Regions from separate parts of the Listeria immobilis genome, predicted to be linked through region 2. Evidence: riboswitches for the same ligand, from Rfam matches in the RefSeq annotation. Region 2 holds a riboswitch; each other region holds the start of a gene.
The links. Region 2 has a riboswitch for S-adenosylmethionine ahead of HCJ45_RS13275 (methionine ABC transporter ATP-binding protein). Riboswitches for the same ligand answer to the same signal wherever they lie in the genome.
Positions count from the first base shown of each region.

Region 1: another riboswitch for S-adenosylmethionine. It lies ahead of HCJ45_RS04150 (O-acetylhomoserine aminocarboxypropyltransferase/cysteine synthase family protein); the one in region 2 lies ahead of HCJ45_RS13275 (methionine ABC transporter ATP-binding protein).
Region 3: another riboswitch for S-adenosylmethionine. It lies ahead of HCJ45_RS12645 (MetQ/NlpA family ABC transporter substrate-binding protein); the one in region 2 lies ahead of HCJ45_RS13275 (methionine ABC transporter ATP-binding protein).
Region 4: another riboswitch for S-adenosylmethionine. It lies ahead of metK (methionine adenosyltransferase); the one in region 2 lies ahead of HCJ45_RS13275 (methionine ABC transporter ATP-binding protein).

Region 1 covers NZ_JAASUA010000002.1:262,959-268,235, reverse strand. The annotation lists gene HCJ45_RS04165 (Crp/Fnr family transcriptional regulator) at 1-256, shown strand, start outside; gene HCJ45_RS04160 (LPXTG cell wall anchor domain-containing protein) at 408-1,718, shown strand; gene HCJ45_RS04155 (HdeD family acid-resistance protein) at 1,826-2,353, opposite strand; SAM riboswitch class I at 2,592-2,692, shown strand; gene HCJ45_RS04150 (O-acetylhomoserine aminocarboxypropyltransferase/cysteine synthase family protein) at 2,802-4,079, shown strand; gene metX (homoserine O-acetyltransferase MetX) at 4,096-5,223, shown strand; gene HCJ45_RS04140 (formate/nitrite transporter family protein) at 5,238-5,277, opposite strand, start outside.
Region 2 covers NZ_JAASUA010000013.1:16,781-22,057, forward strand. The annotation lists gene HCJ45_RS13255 (cation diffusion facilitator family transporter) at 1-164, shown strand, start outside; gene cesR (response regulator CesR) at 241-936, shown strand; gene HCJ45_RS13265 (sensor histidine kinase) at 926-2,068, shown strand; gene HCJ45_RS13270 (hypothetical protein) at 2,147-2,335, shown strand; SAM riboswitch class I at 2,443-2,561, shown strand; gene HCJ45_RS13275 (methionine ABC transporter ATP-binding protein) at 2,651-3,673, shown strand; gene HCJ45_RS13280 (methionine ABC transporter permease) at 3,670-4,344, shown strand; gene HCJ45_RS13285 (MetQ/NlpA family ABC transporter substrate-binding protein) at 4,408-5,241, shown strand.
Region 3 covers NZ_JAASUA010000011.1:72,268-77,544, forward strand. The annotation lists gene HCJ45_RS12630 (carbon-nitrogen family hydrolase) at 1-143, opposite strand, end outside; gene HCJ45_RS12635 (methionine ABC transporter permease) at 240-902, opposite strand; gene HCJ45_RS12640 (methionine ABC transporter ATP-binding protein) at 899-1,915, opposite strand; gene HCJ45_RS12645 (MetQ/NlpA family ABC transporter substrate-binding protein) at 1,930-2,751, opposite strand; SAM riboswitch class I at 2,860-2,979, opposite strand; gene HCJ45_RS12650 (pyridoxal phosphate-dependent aminotransferase) at 3,132-4,313, shown strand; gene yycF (response regulator YycF) at 4,528-5,241, shown strand.
Region 4 covers NZ_JAASUA010000001.1:551,500-556,776, forward strand. The annotation lists gene asnB (asparagine synthase (glutamine-hydrolyzing)) at 1-1,275, opposite strand, end outside; gene metK (methionine adenosyltransferase) at 1,409-2,608, opposite strand; SAM riboswitch class I at 2,716-2,824, opposite strand; gene HCJ45_RS02800 (hypothetical protein) at 3,017-3,316, shown strand; gene HCJ45_RS02805 (L-lactate dehydrogenase) at 3,466-4,386, opposite strand; gene HCJ45_RS02810 (DUF2584 domain-containing protein) at 4,402-4,644, opposite strand; gene ytkD (RNA deprotection pyrophosphohydrolase) at 4,687-5,169, opposite strand; gene yidD (membrane protein insertion efficiency factor YidD) at 5,242-5,277, shown strand, end outside.

The DNA of each region.
Region 1 (5,277 bases), on a different contig from region 2:
AAAAGTATTAGCGGGATTAATTGCTTGTGGTGAACGTTTTGGCAGAATTGAGTCAGATGGTTCATGCCTTATCCCATATTATTTTACTCAAAAAATATTAGGTAATTATTTAAATTTAGCGCGTGCGTATGTCGCGACGAATTTGCGTAAGTTGGAGGAAGAAGGAATTCTTGCTTTATCGCCTAAGCCTTGGCGAATAAACGATTTTGAAACCCATAAGCAAAAATTAACTAATACATATAAGTCATATTTATAATTATCTTAAAAGCGTGTATTCTTAATGAATATACGTTTTTGTTTAGCTATCTTTGTACATAATTTCACAAATGATTTATTTTCGCTTTCTTTCAGATATTCTCCTTGTTATAATAAATATGCAATAAAAAAAAAAGAAAAGAGGACATCTAATGAAAAACTTAAAAAAAGGGATAGCACTAACTTTAGCATTTGGGCTAGCTTTATCTATTAGCACGCCTGCCTATGCGACAGATACGGAGGATGGGGAAAATACAGAGACTATCGTAACTCCTGATGTGGTAGAAAAAAATACAACGGAAGAAAAAGACAATTTAAAAGCTTCACCAAATGCAGTTATTGCAAAAACAGGGCTTGCATTTGAAATTGATTCTAATCCAGTTGCAAGTGATTTTGTAACGATTAATGACAATGGCAACAATCCAACATTTACCTTTAAAAATGGGCAACCTGAAACATCTAATGCTGGAGATTACTCCACAATTATTGTTGTAGATTTCGATGATGCTACATCAATTGAACTCACAGTTAACTATACTGTAAACGTTGCAACACCACTAGCAACTTTAAAAACGACCGCACCAACAATTGCCCAAGATTCTAAACCAACACCAATGCAGTTTGTAGATGCTGCGCCTGATGTAACTTTAAGCTTTAAATCCGGCGCTCCTTCCACTAAAAAAACAGGTTCATTTACGACGACTATTGTTGCGACAAAAGCCGGTATATCTGAAGAATTAATTGCCACTTTCGCTGTTACAGATCAAACTCCACCCTCAATTTTAAGTCAACTAATTCTACTAATAATACGAAAAGGTGATACGCTAGACTATGATGCCTTCGTAAAAATCTCTGATAACTCTGGAAAATTCACAGTAGCTTACAAACCAGGACATGAAGCGTCTAGTACTACACTGGGTTATCAAGAGGCAATTATCATCGCAACAGATTCAGCTGGAAATACACGAGAAGCCACCATCTCATATTTTGTTGCCAATAATGTGCCAACACTAAAAAAACCAGTTATTAATACAACAACTAGCAATGCTTCAACTATTTACGGAACTACATCACCTAATGTTATTGTAGATATGGATGATTCTGACGGAAATACACTTGCGAGTGCCTATTCTGATGAAGAAGGAAACTTTATCTTAACTTTAGAAAAACCACTAAAATCAGGAGATAAATATAGTCTAGTTGCCTATAATTACTCTTTTGACTACAGTGAAGAAGTCATTTATAGCTATAATGAATATAACAATCTACTTGCTATAGTACCTATGCCTGCCCCTCCAGACTCACCGAAGTCAGAAGTAAAGCCGAAGATTAAAATTTCAAACAAAAAAGAGACATTTAAAAAATTACCAAAAACTGGAGATACAAACTCTCTTCCGCTCGCATTTATTGGTCTTCTTTTAGTTAGCGGAACGGTTATTACATTACGTAAAAAACACGCATAAACAAAAATGCAACTATCTAAGTAATTTAGGTAGTTGCTTATCTTTGCATTAGAAATTAACTCATTAAAAAAACGAACCCAATTTAAACAACTGGGTTCGTTTTTTTATTATTTGGTTTTTCCAATAAAGAAGAATGTTGCAATAGCACTGATACCTTGAACGATGAAGAAGATACCAACGATAAGTACGATACCAATTGCCGAAACAACTGGATTGAAAAGTGCAATGAATCCAACAATGATACCAATGATACCAATTGTTAAAATCCAGCCCCAACCTTGTACATTGTTTTGTTTTGCGGTAAACGCACCAATCGTACGCATAATACCAGCAAATAGTACCCACATACCAAACAGTAATACAAGTGTTGCTGCACCTGCAAATTCATTAAATAATAGCAAGAAACCTAATAAAATAGATAAAATACCATCAGCTAGCACCCAACCTGATACTTTCTGCATTTTCTTATCTGAGAAATAAGAAACTGTGTGAAAAATACCAGAAATAAGTAGCAAGAAGCCAAACATTAATGTTGAGGTTAATAAAGAAATCCCCGGATGGAATAAAAACCAAATCCCTAGTGCAATCATTGCAATCCCTGCTAATAAAACAAGAATTCGTGTAAAAGTTTTCATATGTCTTTCAACTCCCAATTTTTTGTTCTAATTCGACCCCATTTTTGATGAAATTCAACTAGACTTATCTATAATAGCCTAAAAATAAAAAATTAAACACTTTTCTCGAACAAAATTTAACTTAAATTTATTGATAGACACAAAACTCACACATTATTGGCCGTAAATCAAATAAAATAAACAGATAGTTGACAATTTCATTCATCCAGCGTAATATAAAACTTAATTTAATCGTATTTTCTTATCATGAAAGGTGGAGGGACTGGCCCTTTGAAGCCTTAGCAACCGGAATATTATTTCACGGTGCTAATTCCAGCAGTATATTCTGAAAGATAAGTCGGAAATCCAAGTTTAGGAAACTCTATCCTCTCTGGCGGCTTATATACTGCTAGGGAGGTTTTTTGATTGGAATTACAAGTAAATACATATTAAAAGAGGAGTGGATTTTATGAGTAATGAGTATCAATTTGAAACAATTCAAGTACACGGAGGACATACACCAGACGGGGATACACATTCTAGAGCCGTTCCTATTTACCAAACAACTTCCTACACTTTTGATAGTCCAGAGCATGCAGCAGCTTTATTTGGTCTTCAAGAATCTGGAAATATTTATACGCGAATTATGAACCCCACTACCGCTGTGTTAGAAGAACGCTTAACTTTACTTGAGGGCGGTATTGGTGCAGTTGCAACAGCTTCTGGAATGGCTGCTATAACCTACTCCATTTTAAATATTGCTGGTTCTGGTGATCATATTGTCGCAGCAGCAACACTTTATGGTGGTACACATACACTGTTCTCTCATACTTTTAAAACATTTGGGATTGAAGTTACCTTTGTAGATCCAAATGAACCAGAAAATTTTGAAAAGGCCATTAAAGAAAATACGAAGGCTGTCTTTGTTGAGACAATTGGCAATCCAGATATTAATATTGTTGATATTGAAAAAGTGGCAAACATTGCGCACACTTCTAATATCCCCCTTATTGTTGATAATACTTTCGCAACCGCTTATTTAAATCGTCCGTTTGATTTTGGAGCTGATATTGTCGTTTATTCAGCTACTAAATTCATCGGTGGTCATGGGGTTGCAATTGGTGGAGCTGTAATTGATTCGGGCAAATTTGACTGGGCAAATGGTAAGTTCCCAAAATTAGTTGTTCCAGATGACAGTTATAACGGTTTATCCTACACAAATGATGTTGGAGCGGCTGCTTATATTACCAAACTACGTGTTTCACTTTTACGCGACACAGGTGCAGCACTATCACCTTTTAATGCATTCCTACTTATCCTTGGTTTAGAAACACTCTCCCTGCGATTAGAACAACATGTAAAAAATGCAAAATTAGTTGCAAACTTCTTAAATGACCATCCAAAAGTTGCGTGGGTTAACTACCCTAACCTAAAAGAAAATAAATATTTTGATTTAGCGCAAAAATACTTACCAAAAGGTCCTGGATCTATTTTCACTTTTGGCGTTAAAGGTGGTTATGAAGCTGGGAAAAAAGTGATTGAGTCGGTGGAACTATTCTCCCATTTAGCAAACGTTGGAGATGCAAAATCGCTTATTATTCATCCAGCCTCCACGACTCATCAACAGTTAAGCGAAGATCAACAACTTACTGCTGGGGTAAAACCGGAATCAATACGTCTATCTATTGGAATTGAGAATGCAGATGATATTATTCAAGATTTAACACATGCACTAGAGCAAATTTAAGGGGATGTGAAGAGAAGTGAGCCTACAACAAAAAGAACTATTTCAAAAAAGTCCTCTTCTACTTGAAAACGGAGAAACCTTAAGTCCTGTTTTAGTTGGCTATGAAACTTACGGAACATTAGCAGAATCTCGGGATAATTGTATTTTATTAGAACATGCTCTCACTGGAACAGCACATGCAGCCAAGCACTATGAAGATGATGCGCCTGGTTGGTGGGATGATTATATTGGACCTGGAAAAACTATTGATACTAATAAATATTTCTTGGTTTGTACGAATGTGTTTGGGGGATGTAGTGGTACAACTGGACCATCTTCCATTAATCCAAAAACTGGCGACCCTTTCCGACTGCAATTTCCTGGTTTTTCAATTAAAGATATTATTAAAGTTCAACGTGAGCTTTTAGAGCAATTAGGTGTTGAAAGGATTGTTTCGGTTATTGGTGGATCTATGGGAGGGATGCAAGCTACAGAATGGGCCATTGATTATGCGGATATTACTGATAGTATTATTAATATCGCATCCCCTCTTGCTGCTGGGCCTGACGCAATTGGCTATAATTTAATCATGCGGATGGCAATTTTAAATGATCCTGATTTTAATGGAGGAAATTATATCGGTCAACCTGAAGGCGGTCTTGCTACAGCTAGAATGGTAGGCATGATGACTTATCGAACGAGCGAATTATTTTCAAAGCGTTTCGAACGATTCACAGTTGCCGAAAGTTCACCAGCTGCCTTTTCCAAAGAACATTTTCAAATTGAATCTTATTTGCAATATCAAGGTGATACTTTTGTAGAACGGTTTGATGCAAATAGTTACTTATATTTAACGAAAGCGATTGATTTATTCGATGTTACTGCTCCTGATAAGGATGACCTCCCAGCGTTTTCAAAAATAAAAATTCCGTATTTGCTAATTGGCATTACAACGGATCAACTTTTTCGAATCCATGATTTACGCCGTGGATATGAGCTATTAAAACAATGGAGCGTTCCAGTTACTTATCATGAAGTTGCTTCTGAATATGGTCATGACGCATTTTTAGTGGAAAAAGAATTACCTAAGTTCGAACCATTAATTCGGTCATTTTTAGCAAATTTACCAGTAAAAACACCTAAAAAAGCTAGCTCAGAAGTTTGAGCTAGCTTTTTTTATTAATCTTTATAAATTGATTTTGTACGGTTAAGCCAAGCA
Region 2 (5,277 bases):
AAGAGTACATTGATTTTCATTTAGTGGTGTCTTCTTCCATGACAATCGAAAGCGCTCATTCGCTATGTGACGAGATTGAAGCAGAAATAATGGATTTTTATGCGAAAGCGGAAGTTCTCATTCACTTAGAGCCAGAAGAAGAGCGAGTCCTTACAGAAAATTAAAATAAGCTCTTTCTATTCGATTTGTTTCAAAAGTGCTACAATAGGGGGAAACAAAGAATGGAAAGGAAAATTAAGTATGACAACTTCTATTTTAATTGCGGATGATGATAAAGAAATTGTGGATTTAGTGAAATTATATTTGCAAAATGAAGGATATACGATTTACCAAGCATATGATGGAGCAGAGGTTTGGCGTCTTGTGCAAGATAAGCAACCTACTTTAGTTATATTAGATATTATGATGCCGGAAATGGATGGCTTAGAAGTATGCCGTTTAATGCGAAGTGAAGGTATTTTGACGCCCATTTTGATGCTTAGTGCGAAGGCGGAAGATAATGATAAGATAATGGGGCTTTTAACTGGTGCAGATGATTACATGGTGAAGCCGTTTAATCCATTAGAGCTTTCTGTCCGTGTCAAAGCAATTTTGAGGCGAATGCAACAAATGAGTCAAGTAGAGCCGATTAGTCAGGATAAAGTTATCATTGGACCAATCATTGTTGATCGTGCGCTTCATGTGGTGACAGTTAGTGGAAAAGAACTACATTTAACAACTTCGGAATTTGATATTTTATTTTTGCTTGCAAGTGAACCAGGGCGAGTATTTAGTTCCGAATATATTTTCGAAAAAATTTGGCAAGAAAAAGCGCTTGGAGCAAGTAAAACGGTTATGGTCCATATTAGCAATTTGCGTGATAAATTACGAGATGCTATGGGCGGGGAAAATGTGATTAAGACTATATGGGGAGTAGGATACAAAGTTGAAATATAAACTTGAAATGTTGTTTACTAAAATTAGCCATGTGATGAATATTTGGCAAGCAACTTTTTTCGCTGTTATTTCATGGGTTTTAGGCATGGTTACGGTACGAACTATATATTTATGGGCTATCTCCATTAGAGATGATTCTTTATTTTTAAAAGAAGTTACTCGAGCGATTGTCAGTTTATTTGGTCCTAATAAATATGTTCGTGTGATGGATTCCATTTGGGTATTATTAATCAATTATTTTATTATTTTCTTGATTACTTGCTTATTTTTCTCCTTTTTCTATCGCTACATGCGGCAAAAACTTTTGAAAAAGCAATTGCGAACAATAAATTTTGCGCTAAACGATGGAAAACCAGTGGATACAGAGAGTTTTGTTCCTGAAATTCAAGAATTAGAGCGAAATATCGAAAACATGCGAGAACGACAAAATAAATTAATGAAACAAGAAGAGCAGGCGCAACAAGCTAGAAATGATTTAATTACGAATGTTTCGCATGATCTTAGGACACCACTGACTTCAATTTTGGGGTACTTAAGTTATATTCATGAAGATCGTTATCGTGATGAAGTGGAATTGCGTTATTACACGGAGCTGGTTTACGGTAAGGCACGACATCTGCATAAGCTGATTGATGACTTGTTTTCTTATACAAGACTTGATAGCGTTGAGTATCAATTAAAAAAAGATGAATTAGACGTTATTGAATTATTAAGTCAGCTAGTTGCCGAATATGATGGACAAGCAACGGAACGAAATATGAAAATCGTAGAGCATTTTGATGCCAAAAAGTTAATTATTAGCGGTGATGGCAATCAAATCATGCGTTTATTTGAAAATCTGTTTTCGAATGCGCTTCGGTACGGAGAAGGAAATAAGCAAATCGACGTAAGCGCAAAACAAGAAGGAAATATGGCTGTTGTAAAAGTAACGAATTACGGACAAGAAATTTCAGAAATCGATTTACCATATTTATTTGAGCGATTTTATAAAGCTGATAAAAATAGAACAACGACTGGAACTGGCTTGGGGCTTGCTATCGCCAAATCAATTGTTGAAAAACATGGTGGACTTGTTACTGCTGAGAGCAAACATCGGAAAACTAGTTTTATCGTTAAATTACCACTCAGTTAATCTTTAATAATTCTTAAATTTTTCTTTCCTCATGGTTTATATTCATTCAGTAGAATATAAATTACGGAGGGTGAACAAATGAAAAAGCATTTTGTCTTAATTGTTGTTGCTTGTATTACAGTCGTTGTGATTTTTGTTTATTTAGCCCAAATAAATAAGGGTAAAATTAATTCTCAAAATAGAGCACAAGTAAAAATTGCCTCACAATTAACTAGTATAGATGATCAAAGAAATACCGTTATAATTAGTGAATTAAATTACAATTAATAAGCTATTAGTAAAAATTTATTGACAAAGTAGAGTGGAAAAGGTAATATGAAAAAACAAGAAATGTCACGATAGTCATAAATGAAGTGATATAATTATATGTAGAAATCTTATCCAGAGTGGTGGAGGGAAATGCCCTGTGAAACCCAGCAACCTAAACAATAGTTCATTTTGTGTTTAAGGTGCTAAATCATGCAGAACAGTTAATTGTTCTGAAAGATGAGAAGGAAGTTAGTCCATTTGAAAAAATGCTGCCTTTCTGCTCATCAGCAGAAAGGCTTTTTGTATACCAGAAATGTAGAAAAGGTGATAGAGATGATAACATTACAGCACGTTGTAAAAGAATATACATCAAGAAATAATAAAGTCCGAGCAGTCGATAATGTCGATTTAGAAATTGAACAAGGAGAAATATTTGGTGTAGTAGGCTATTCAGGCGCTGGAAAAAGTACGTTGATAAGAATGTTCAACGGATTAGAGCTACCAACTGAAGGTTCAGTAGAGGTGGATAACTTACTAATTAGTCAGATCCGTGGTGGAAAACTTCGAAAAGCTCGGCAACAAATTGGAATGATTTTTCAACATTTTAATTTATTATGGTCACGTACTGTTGCTGAAAACATTGCCTTTCCGTTAGAAATTGCTGGCGTACGCGGTGAAAAAAGACGATTTCGCGTTAATGAATTAATTCGGTTAGTTGGACTAGAAGGAAAAGAAAATGCTTATCCAGCTGAACTAAGTGGTGGGCAAAAGCAACGGGTAGGAATTGCTAGAGCGCTTGCTAATAATCCCAAAGTGCTATTATGTGATGAAGCAACCTCCGCACTAGATCCACAAACAACAGATGAAGTTTTAGAACTTTTATTAGATATTAACAAACGCCTCAACCTTACAATCATTGTTATCACCCACGAAATGCATGTTATTCGAAAAATATGTAATCGTGTAGCCGTGATGGAAAACGGAAAAGTTGTTGAACTTGGAGAAGTATTAGATGTTTTCCGTCATCCAAAAGAAAAAGTAACCCAACGCTTTGTTCGTCAAGTAACTGATTCAGATGAAACGGAAGAATTAATTCATCTGCTACTTGAAAACTATGCAGAAGGTGAAATAGTTAAACTGTTATTTATGAGCGAAAATGCAACCCAACCTGTGATTTCTCAAGTTGCGAAAGATAATGATGTTATGCTAAATGTCCTCCATGGTAATTTAACACAAACACAAAACGGCGCTTATGGAACGCTTTATGTACAGATACTAGGTGCGAAAGAAGCGATTAATGCGAGTCTAACACAGCTACGTCAACTTAATGTAGAAACGGAAGTGTTAGAGCGATGACGAAATTACAAGAATTATTCCCAAATGTTGATTTTCAAATGATGTGGGTAGCAACACAAGAAACATTATATATGACACTTACTTCACTATTTGCAGTATTTTTATTAGGAATTGTGTTAGGATTGTTACTATTTTTAACAAATAATAAAAAACATACTGGTGCCCGTATTCTTTACTGGATTACAGCAATACTAGTCAACGTTTTCCGTTCCATTCCGTTTATTATTTTAATTGTCCTGCTTCTCCCAATGACAAAATCGCTAGTTGGTACAGTTATTGGACCGAAAGCCGCTTTACCAGCGTTAATTATCTCGGCTGCTCCTTTTTATGGTCGGATGGTGGAAATTGCTTTTCGTGAAGTAGACAAAGGAGTTATTGAAGCGGCAAAATCAATGGGTGCTAATATGTTCACCATAATTGGAAAAGTGCTTATCCCGGAAGCTTTACCAGCGATAATTTCTGGTATTACAGTTACAGCCATTTCTTTAGTAGGTTTCACAGCGATGGCAGGTGTCATTGGTGCCGGTGGACTTGGAAATACCGCATATCTGGAAGGATTCCAACGCGGGCAACCAGATGTAACAGTTTTAGCAACCATTATTATTTTGATTATAGTCTTTATTTTTCAGTTTATCGGCGACTTTTTAACCAAACGAACCGACAAACGCTAACCTAAGTATATGAAGCAATTTATATAAAAAACGCGGAATCCCCGCAAAAAAGGAGAGATTTTCATGAAAAAGGTTCTTGGATTTATTTTTACATTAAGTTTAATTTTAGTACTTACAGCTTGTGGTAGCTCATCTGATAAAGCATCATCCAGTAAAACAGACGATAAGGAATTGGTAGTAGGTGCTTCAAACACGCCTCATGCTCAAATTTTGGAGCAAGCAAAACCAATTTTGAAAGAAAAAGGAATTAATTTGAAGATTGTAAAGTATACAGATTATGTTATGCCGAATAAAGCACTTGAAGAAGGCGACTTGGATGCCAACTATTTCCAACATAAACCTTACCTTGAACTAGAAGAAAAGGAAAAAGGATATAAATTTGCTGATGTTGGTGCAATCCATATCGAACCAATGGGAATCTACTCCAAAAAAGTAAAAGATATTAAAGATTTAAAAGACGGCGCACAAGTATTACTTTCTAATTCAAAATCAGATTGGCCACGTGTTATTGGTATTTTTGTAGATAATGGGCTATTAACTTTAAAAGATGGTGTTAAAGCGCAAGATGCAACTTTTGATGATATTAAAGATAACCCTAAAAATTTAAAATTCAAATATGATTTTGATCCAGCTTATTTAATGACTGCTTACAATAACGAAGAAGGCGATGTTGTTGCGATTAATTCTAACTTTGTAGTTGATCAAGGCTTAAATCCTTCCAAAGATGCCATTGCGATTGAAAGCAAAGACTCTCCATACGCTAATATTGTTGTTACAACAGAGGAGAATAAAGACGATAAAAATGTTAAAGAATTAGTGACTGTGCTTCACTCTAAAGAAATTCAAGACTATATTACAAAAGAATGGGACGGCGCAGTAGTTCCAGTTGATAAGTAAACAATAAAAAAAATCCTTTTACCAAGTCGGTAAAAG
Region 3 (5,277 bases), on a different contig from region 2:
TACCCTGTGTTCCACATCTCTGGTAAAACAGCGATATCAGCTCCCTTTTTTGCAGCTTCCACAATCGCTTTTTCTATCCGTGCATAGTTTGCATCTGGATACTTAAACGTTACATCCGTTTGACATAATGCCAACTTCCACATGTTCTTCGCTCCCTTTTTTCCCTTTTCTTTTAAAAATAACATAAGCTTGGTGATTGGTCTATTTTCGACCACCTTCACCAAGCTCTAGGTATGGATTTAATCCTTTTTTAAACGTCTAGCTAAGAAATTACCAAACGATTGTAGTGATTGAACCATAATGATTAAAATAATAATCGTTGTGAACATAACAGCAGCTTCATAGCGTTGGAAACCATATTGATAAGCAATTGTTCCAAGACCACCAGCACCAACAAGTCCTGCCATCGCTGTAGCACCGATAAGTCCAATTGTAGCGATAGTTAGCCCAAGTACAATACCCGAGCGAGCCTCACGAATAATAACGCTCCAAATGATTTTTGGTGTAGAAATGCCCATTGCTTGATAAGCTTCGATAACCCCTTTATCTACTTCAAGCAGTGCGGACTCCATTAAACGTGCAATATAAGGAGCTGTGAAGACAACAAGCGGCAAAATAACCCCTTGAATACCAATCGTCGTCCCAACAACTGCACGCGTTACGGGAATCATCAAGAATAATAAAATAATAAACGGTAAAGAGCGTAAAATATTAATAATCCAGTTTAAAATACTATAAACAACAAGATTTTCAGTTTGACCGCCTTTACGTGTTAAAATCAAAAATACACCAAGCGGAAGACCAATAGCTAAGGCAATAACAAGCGTAATGCCTGTCATTATTAACGTTTCTAGAAAACCTTGCCAAAGAATCGGGCCCCATTCTTCAATAAATGAACTCATAGCAACTCGACCTCCTCAACAACAACGCCAGATTCCTTTAAATAAGCAATTGCTTTATTATATTCTATTTCGTCCCCTTTTAAATGAACGAGCAGTTTTCCGAGTGTGCCGTTTTTCAAATGATCAATTCCGCCAGCTAAAATACTAGGAAGAACATCAAATTTACGCGAAACAAGTGCAAGTGCAGGTTCATCCGCTTCAGCCCCAATAAAGTGGAGGGATACAAGTTTTCCGGTAGCAATATATTTTTCTAGTAAATCTTGAGGAATATCAAAACTTGCCTCAGAGCCAACAAAACGTTTGGTTGTTGCATGCTTTGCTTTAGTGAAAATATCTAGGACAGTTCCTTGTTCCACTAAATGACCGTTTTCCATAACAGCAACACGATCACAAATGCGTTGAATGACATCAAGTTCATGAGTAATTAAGAAAATCGTGATGCCTAGTTCAGCGTTAATTTTAAGTAATAGTTGTAAAATTGCTTCCGTTGTTTCTGGATCAAGAGCGCTTGTTGCCTCGTCACTTAGTAAAATTTCTGGCTCATGTGCAAGTGCTCTTGCAATCGCCACACGTTGTTTTTGACCGCCAGAGAGCTGGCTTGGAAAATTATTTCGTTTATCTTCTAAGCCAACAATCGATAAATATTTGTCTACACGTGACTTAATTTCTTCTTTTGGTACTCCTTCAAGTTGGAGTGGTTTCGCAATGTTTTCATAAACGGTGGCAGTCTTAAGTAAGTTATAACCTTGGAAAATCATCCCAATTTTACGACGCGCTATCCGTAAATCTTTACTTGAAAGGGTAGATAAATTCTTACCGTCAATCAAAACGTGTCCTTCATCTGGACGTTCAAGTAAGTTAATACAACGAACGAGCGTACTTTTTCCAGCACCACTATAACCAACAACGCCAAAAATTTCTCCTTTTTCGACTTGAATAGATACATTTTTAACGGCTTCTACTGTTTTCCCATTAACGTTAAATGTTTTTGATACTTGATGTAATTCAATCAAAATAAAACAACTCCCTAAAATGCAGGTACAACAGACCCATTAAATTCTTTTTCAATAAATTCTCTGACATCATCAGAATGGTAATATTTTTCGAGTGTTTTTACTACTTCATCTTCTTTGTTTTCAGTGCGAACAACAAAAACGTTTGGATACGGATTGTTTTCTGTTGGTTCATTGTAAATAGCATCTTCATTAATAGAAAGCCCAGCGCCCATTGCAAAGTTTGTATTAATAGCTGCGGCTGCTACTTCATCTAATTGTGCAGGGATTTGTGAAGCCTCAAGTTCCACGATTTCTAAATCTAATGGATTTTCAGCAATATCTTTTTTCGTTGCTTTTTCTTCCACGCCATCTTTCAATTTAATAATACCTGCATCTTCAAATAATTTTAAACCACGATATTCGTTACTTGGATCATTTGGAACAGCAATTTTGTCCCCTTTTTTCAAATTCTTTATATCTTTAATGTCGTTTGAGTAGACGCCCATTGGAAAGGCAACTGTTTTAAAAGCTACGTCTAGTTTGTAACCTTTGTCTTTCTTTTGTTGCTCTAAAAATGGAATGGTTTGATAGTTGTTTGTATCCAAGTCACCATCGTTTAGAGCTGTATTTGGTGTATTATAATCATCAAATGTTTTGATTTTGATTTCAAGACCATCTTTTTTCGCTAATTTTTGAACTTCTTCAGCAATTTGTTGGTGTGGACCAGCTGTTGTACCAATAGTTATTTCTTTCGTGCTTAAAGCTTTATCATCACTACCGCCACCACACGCAGCTAATCCTAAAATAAGGCTTGACGCAAGTAAAATTCCTAACCCTTTTGTTAATTTTTTCATCTTTTTTCCTCCCTAGTATGTTGATTATTTATCCAGATTTATTCATGAAAGCAATAAAAAACTTCTCTATTTAGAATAGAGAAGTGGAAAGTCGAACATATCCAGCTCCTCTTATCTACCAAAATGAAATCTACCATTTTGCTGGAATTAGCACCTTCACTTTACGCTTTAATAAAGTTGGGTTGCCGGGCTTCATAGGGCCAGTCCCTCTGCCGCTCTCGATAAGAGAAAATATTTTAGAAAAACCTGTTATTTAAAAATATACGCATTTTCCTTCAATTTGTCAATCGTTTTTTAGGTGTTTAAAAAAACAGACTGGACAAATACCTCAGAAAACTTTACTATTTTAATCAATGAAACTTATAAAGGACGGGTGTAAAATGAAAATTTCCAAACGTTTACAAAATTTACCAGAACAGTTTTTTTCTAGCCTAGTAGAAAAAGTTGGAAAGAAAGTGGCAGCTGGTCATGATGTTATTAACTTAGGCCAAGGTAATCCAGATCAGCCAACACCCGATCATATTGTTGCGGCACTTAAAGATGCTTCTGAAAAGCCTAATAATCATAAGTATTCTTTATTTCGTGGAAAGTTCGAATTGAAAAAAGCGGCCGCAGATTTTTATGCACGCGAATATAATGTAACTATTGATCCGATGACCGAAGTAGCAATTTTATTTGGAACAAAAACAGGATTAGTTGAATTGCCAATGTGTATTATGGATCCGGGTGATGTGATGCTATTACCAGACCCTGGTTATCCCGATTATTTGTCAGGAGTGGTTTTAGGAGAAGTTCAATTTGAAAGGATGCCTTTAATCGCAGAAAATCATTTTCTACCTGATTTCACTAAAATTCCTGCTGAAATTGCGAAAAAAGCGGAATTAATGTACTTAAATTATCCCAATAACCCAACTGGCGCGATTGCTACAACTGATTTTTTTGAGGAAACAGTTGCTTTCGCTAAAGAAAATAATATTATAGTTGCGCATGATTTTGCTTATGGTGCAATTGGCTTTGATGGTCAAAAACCGATTAGTTTCTTGCAAACTCCTGGCGCAAAGGGAGTCGGAATTGAATTATACACACTTTCGAAAACATATAATATGGCAGGCTGGCGAGTTGGTTTTGCGGTTGGAAACAAAGAAGTTATTGAAGCAATCAACCTTATTCAAGATCATATGTATGTAAGTTTATTTCCAGGAATTCAAGATGCGGCTATAGAAGCTTTAACAGGTGATCAATTGTGTGTCCGCGAATTAAATGCGCGCTATGAAAAAAGACGCAATGCCTTTATTGCTGCATGCGAAAAAATTGGTTGGAATGCAGTTGCTCCAGCAGGTTCCTTCTTTGCTTGGATGCCAGTTCCCGAAGAGTTTACTAGTAGCCAATTTGCAGACTATTTATTAGAAGAAGCGAATGTTGCTGTAGCGGATGGAAGTGGTTTTGGGGAGTTTGGCGAAGGATATGTTCGTGTTGGACTTTTAATAGAGGAAGCTCGTTTAGAAGAAGCAATCACCCGAATTTCAAAATTACATCTTTTTGACAAAATTCCGCAAAGTTAAAACGCTGTCGTGACTTACTTTAAGATAAAAAAGCCTGTAATAATTCAGATAATTAGAGGTATGTGTTATAATTAGTTAGGTAAGTCTGTTTTTAATGTTACTAGTTTATAAAGATGAACCAAATGGGCTGTATTTAACAACAAAAAAGTATAAAACTAAACTATCTGTCCCGGTATAAACCGGCAAAATCCATGAATGAGAGGACTGTAAACTAATGGCAGAAAAGAAAATTCTTGTAGTAGATGATGAAAAACCGATTGCTGATATAGTTAAATTTAATCTAAATAAAGAAGGATTTGATGTATATTGCGCCTATGATGGCGATGAAGCATTAGAACTAGTTGAGGAAGTTCAACCAGATTTGATTCTACTAGATATTATGCTTCCAGGTCGTGATGGTATTGAGGTATGTCGTGAAGTTCGTAAAAAATATGATATGCCAATTATAATGGTCACAGCAAAAGATTCCGAAATTGATAAAGTTATTGGGCTAGAACTTGGAGCAGACGATTATGTAACCAAACCTTTTAGTAATCGTGAATTAATTGCGCGGGTAAAAGCTAATTTACGCCGTCACAGTCAAGTGAGCTCAAGTTCTGCAGAAGAAGAAGAAAATAGTGAAATAGAAATTGGTTCGTTAATTATTCATCCTGACGCATATGTTGCTTCTAAACGTGGTGAAACAATTGAACTTACGCATCGTGAATTTGAATTGCTTCATTATTTAGCGAAACACATGGGTCAAGTAATGACGCGAGAACATTTACTCCAAACTGTATGGGGTTATGATTATTTTGGTGATGTTCGGACGGTTGATGTTACTGTTCGTCGCTTACGTGAAAAAATCGAGGATAATCCAAGCCATCCAGCATGGTTAGTTACAAGACGTGGTGTGGGCTATTATTTACGGAATCCTGAACAAGAATAGTTAAAGCTTGATAAGCGGTTGCTAGAGTGTAAAAAC
Region 4 (5,277 bases), on a different contig from region 2:
ACCGATATAGCGTTCTTCCATCGGCGTTGTTCCACGTTCTAAGAAACTTTTACCACGCATTCCCTCTGGCATCACACTCGCAACACTGTTTAACATCGATTTAAATACTTTTGGCATTTTATTGAACATTGCTAAAGAGTTAGGTTCGTTGTAAATATTATATCCGCCAAAAAGTTCATCCGCTCCTTCACCAGATAATGCAACGGTTACTTGTTTGCGAGCTTCTCTGGATAAGAAATAAAGCGGAATAGCAGCTGGATCAGCAAGCGGATCATCCATATGCCACACGATTTTTGGTAATTCTTTCATGTATTCTTCCGGAGAAATAACATAGCTAATATTTTCTACGCCAAGTTTATCAGCAGTTTCTTTTGCTACATCAATTTCACTAAATCCATCCCGCTCAAATCCAACTGAAAATGTTTTAATAGCTGGGTGGTACTCTTTGGCAATCGCAGCAATAATGGAAGAATCAATTCCACCAGATAAAAACGAGCCTACAGGAACATCAGAGCGCATATGCATTTTAACAGAATCATACATTACATCACGGATTTCTTTCACCCATGCGTCTTCAGATTTTGTCACTGGTGCAAAAGCTGCTTTCCAATATGTAGTTATTTCCATTGGTTCGCCTATTTTTTTGATGAATTGATGACCTGGTTCCAAACGCTTTACATTTTTTGTTAAAGAATCTGGTTCTGGAACGAATTGGTAAGTCATGTAATTTTGCAAGGAAATTTCATCTAATTCCTTTTCTTTTAAAGCATGAAGAATGGATTTTTTTTCTGAGCCCATATAAAGCTTGCCATCTTCTTCTGCATAGAAAAATGGTTTTATACCAAATGGATCACGTGCGCCGTATACAAGTTCTTCTTGTTTATCCCAAATAACAAAGCCAAACATCCCACGAAGACGTTCTGCGGTTTTTTCTTTATATTTTGCATACGTAGCAATAATTACTTCTGTATCACTCTCTGTTTCAAATGTCATTCCCTCTGCAATTAATTGCTCGCGGAGTTCAACATAGTTATAAATTTCTCCATTAAAAATAATCCAATAACGTTCATTTTCATACGTTAGCGGTTGATGACCGTTTTCTACATCAATAATACTTAAACGGCGGAAACCAAATTGCACGTGGTCATCTGTGAAATAACCTTCATCATCCGGTCCACGGTGCGTTATCATACTGTTCATTTGTCTAAAGGTTTCTTTATCAGCGCCAGTAATTTCTGTAATGCGGTCATGTACGCATCCTACAAATCCACACATGGTAACATTTCTCCTCTATATACATAATCATTTTTTCTTTTTTTCACAACGTCTATCATATCATAACTAGACTTCCTTTGCACTGTTTAGGAAGGAAAAACCGAACACTCTTAAAAGAAATGTTCGGTATCTTTTATTTTGCTACTAATTTTTGTAATGCTTCTGCTTTATCTGTTCTTTCCCAAGGTAAATCCAAATCACTACGTCCAAAATGTCCAAAAGCCGCTGTTTGACGATAAATCGGACGACGTAAATCAAGCATGTGAATAATACCAGCTGGGCGTAAATCAAATAATGCATTTACTCCATCGATTAACTCTTGTTCCGAAAATTCACTAGTTCCATATGTGTCAATCGAAATCGATACTGGACGAGCCACACCAATAGCATAAGCAAGCTGTACTTCCACTTTTTTAGCTAGTCCCGCAGCAACGATATTTTTAGCAACATATCTAGCAGCATAAGCACCAGAACGATCTACTTTAGTCGGATCTTTTCCAGAAAATGCCCCGCCACCATGTCGCGCATAGCCGCCGTAAGTATCAACAATGATTTTACGACCAGTTAAGCCAGCATCTCCAAGGGGGCCACCAATTACAAAACGACCAGTTGGATTGATAAAGTATTTCGTGTCTTCATCTAAGAAAGAAGCATCAATCACTTCTGGGAAAAGATATGTGTGCAAATCTTTAGCAATTTGTTCTTGTGTAATATCGGGATGATGTTGTGTCGAAACAACAATCGTATCAATTCGAACAGGTCTATTTAATTCATCATATTCAACAGTTACTTGTGTTTTAGCATCAGGACGTAAATAATCCAGTTTTTTTGATTTGCGTAGTTCGGTTAATTTACGTGCAAGACCATGTGCTAAGAAAATAGGTAATGGCATTAATTCTTCTGTTTCATCAGTAGCAAATCCGAACATTAAGCCTTGGTCTCCTGCACCGATTGCTTCAATAACCGCATCATGTTCCCCGCCGCTTCTTGATTCTAATGCTTCATCTACACCTTGTGCAATATCTGGTGATTGCTCATCAATGGCTGTTAAAACGGCACATGTTTCCGCATCAAAACCATATTTTGCACGCGTATAGCCAATTTCTTTAATTGTATCACGAACAATTTTTGGAATATCTACATAAACAGAAGTCGTAATTTCTCCTGCTACTAAAACAAGTCCAGTTGTCACAGTAGTTTCACAAGCTACACGTGCGTCCGGATCTTTTGAAATAATTGCATCTAAAATTGCATCAGATATTTGATCTGCAATTTTATCTGGATGTCCATCAGAAACCGATTCCGATGTAAATAGATGACGATTTTTAGCCAATTTTATTTTCCTCCTTTAATTCTTTCCAAATAAGCCTCATATAAAAAGCCTTTCTCTATTTAGCACAAAACGCGCACGAATAGAGAAAGGCTATCATTATACCTTTGCTCTCATCGTTCAGGAGATAATACTCCTGCAACAGATTAGCACCTTTCACTTATATGTGTAGGTTGCTGGGCTTCAAAGGGTCAGTCCCTCTACCGCTCTGGATAAGAGATAAATTTTAATTCTAAGCTAGAATACCATAAAGTCCGACTAGATGCAATAACTAATCCGGATATTCCTTTTTTAAAATAGCTCTTTTCATCTCAAACGTTTTTGAATCAATTTTTTCTTATCATTATTTCCAACCTGTGTTATGATAGATGGATAAAAAGATGTTTTTATTTATTAAAGGAGATTGTATCTATGAGTTTAATTCCGTTATCCTCGATTATTTTTCTTGGCTTTTTAGCAGCTGTTTGTTTATTTGATTTTGTCCTTCGTTGGTACTGGTTTAAATATTTTTTAGCCGCAATGGGGTTGATTGCAAGTGGTGTCGTGTTCTTCATTAGTTTTTATGGTGGAGGAATGGCCCAAACAGAAATAGCCATCGCGATTTTCATTGGAGCTTTTGGTGAATATATTGTTTCATTAATTATTAGTCTCATTCGTTTTATCGTTAGAAAATCAAATAAACCTAAACAAAAAAAAGCAAAGACCGCATAAAAAACTAGTTCTGGTAAATTATTTCTTTTACTGGAACTAGTTTTTTTATTGCCTTCACTAAAATATTTTGTTCATGAAAAGCAATTATATTTCGTAATAAAGAAGATTTCTACTATCCCAAGTTATTATGTATCTAACTTTCTTTTGTATTAATTATTTTCATTTACTGTTTCCAGTGCTGCTTTAATAACGTTACTGGATGCGATCAAATCAGCCTTTTCTTCTTCTGTAAGTGGTGGTTTTAAAATACTTGTAACACCCTCACTGCCAATAATTGCTGGTTGACCAATATAAATTTCCATCTCTTTTGAAAAGACAGCTAGTGGGAAAACTTGTTTGGCATTAGATAAAACAGCGTCTACAATTTGCGCTGTAGCTGTTGCAATACCAAAGCTAGTCCATCCTTTACCTGTTAAAATATTCCATCCTCCGCCACGGACACTTTGCTTTAAGGAAGCTAAATCAAGTGGTTTATTTGTTTGGTAATCTAAAAGAGGAACACCACCAATCCTTACTGTTGACCAAGCAACAAATTGCGACTCCCCATGTTCACCAAGTACATAACCGTCCACACTTTTTGGGTTGATATTAAGCACCTCACCAACAACTCTTCGCATTCTTGCGGTATCAAGAGATGTGCCTGTACCAAACACACGAGAATGATTAAAACCAGATAACTTTTGAATAAGTGCTGTAATAACATCACAAGGGTTCGTAATATTTATAAAAATCCCATTGAATCCAGTTGCTAAAATTTTGGGAATTATCTCTGCTACTGCTTTACTTGTTTCAATTAATTCTTCCATTCGATCTTCTCTTAATAATGTTTCCGGACCAACTGCCATAACAATAATATCCGCATCACTTAAAGCATCAAGATCATTGGGGATAATTTCTGTATAAGAACGAGTCATTGAAGACATATCACGAAGTTCTAACGCCTCACTCATCGCCTTTGTTTCTTGTTTATCAATTAAAACAATTTCATCACAAATCCCCTGCGTCACAAGAGAAAAAGCCACATCGCTTCCAACATGACCAGCGCCAATGATACCAACTTTTCGTTTCAAATAATCCCCTCCCAATTAATTACTTGAATTTAAAGCAATTAACTCATATTTAATAATCGTTTTGTTATTTTCCCAAACTAATTTGCGAGGAATGGCTTCTCCAAGAGTTTCGCCTTCCTTTGTTTTACGAACTATAATAGGAACATCAATCGGATAAATTCGATATCCTTGTTTTTCCAATTCAAAAAAATTATCAGAAATTCTTTTTTCATTTCCTTTTGTGACTATCATTGTGTTTACTTCAAGTGGCATACCCAATTTTTCTCACCTCCAATGCTTTTATCATAGCAGAGTTTACCCCTAATTGACTAGTTTTTGTTGTTTTAAAATCCGCTCTGCTGCTTCTACTATTTTTACCATTCCTGCATCTCGCATAAAAAAACTAAAAGCAGGTCCACAAATAAGTTGACGTAGGTTTCCATTTAAAACAACTGGTCCCCTTGTCTCTAAATAATCTGTTTTAGCTTCTAACTTTTCTACTTTTGTTGTATATACTCGTTTGGTAAAAGTTCGTTCCTTCGAAGTCACAAGATAATCCGCAACAAAATAAAGTTCACCTGGGATAGCACCAGTTTCTTCCATTAATTCTCGTTTAGCCGCTTCCATGTTAGTTTCGCCTTGCTCCCCTTTACCACCAGGAAATTCTAAGCCACGTTTTTTATGTTCGGTAAATAGCCAGCCATCTAAGAAAGTTGGCACTACTAATACGTCATCAGCTTGATAGTTTTGCTTATCAAAATAAATCGTTACATCATTTTGAAGTGCATCTTTATAAGTAAACAAAATCTCACTTCCTTTTCTTTTTTCAAAAATATGGTAAGCTGTAGATAACATGAATTTTAAGGATGAATACTAATGAAAAAAATACTTATCGGAGGAATCCGACTTTAT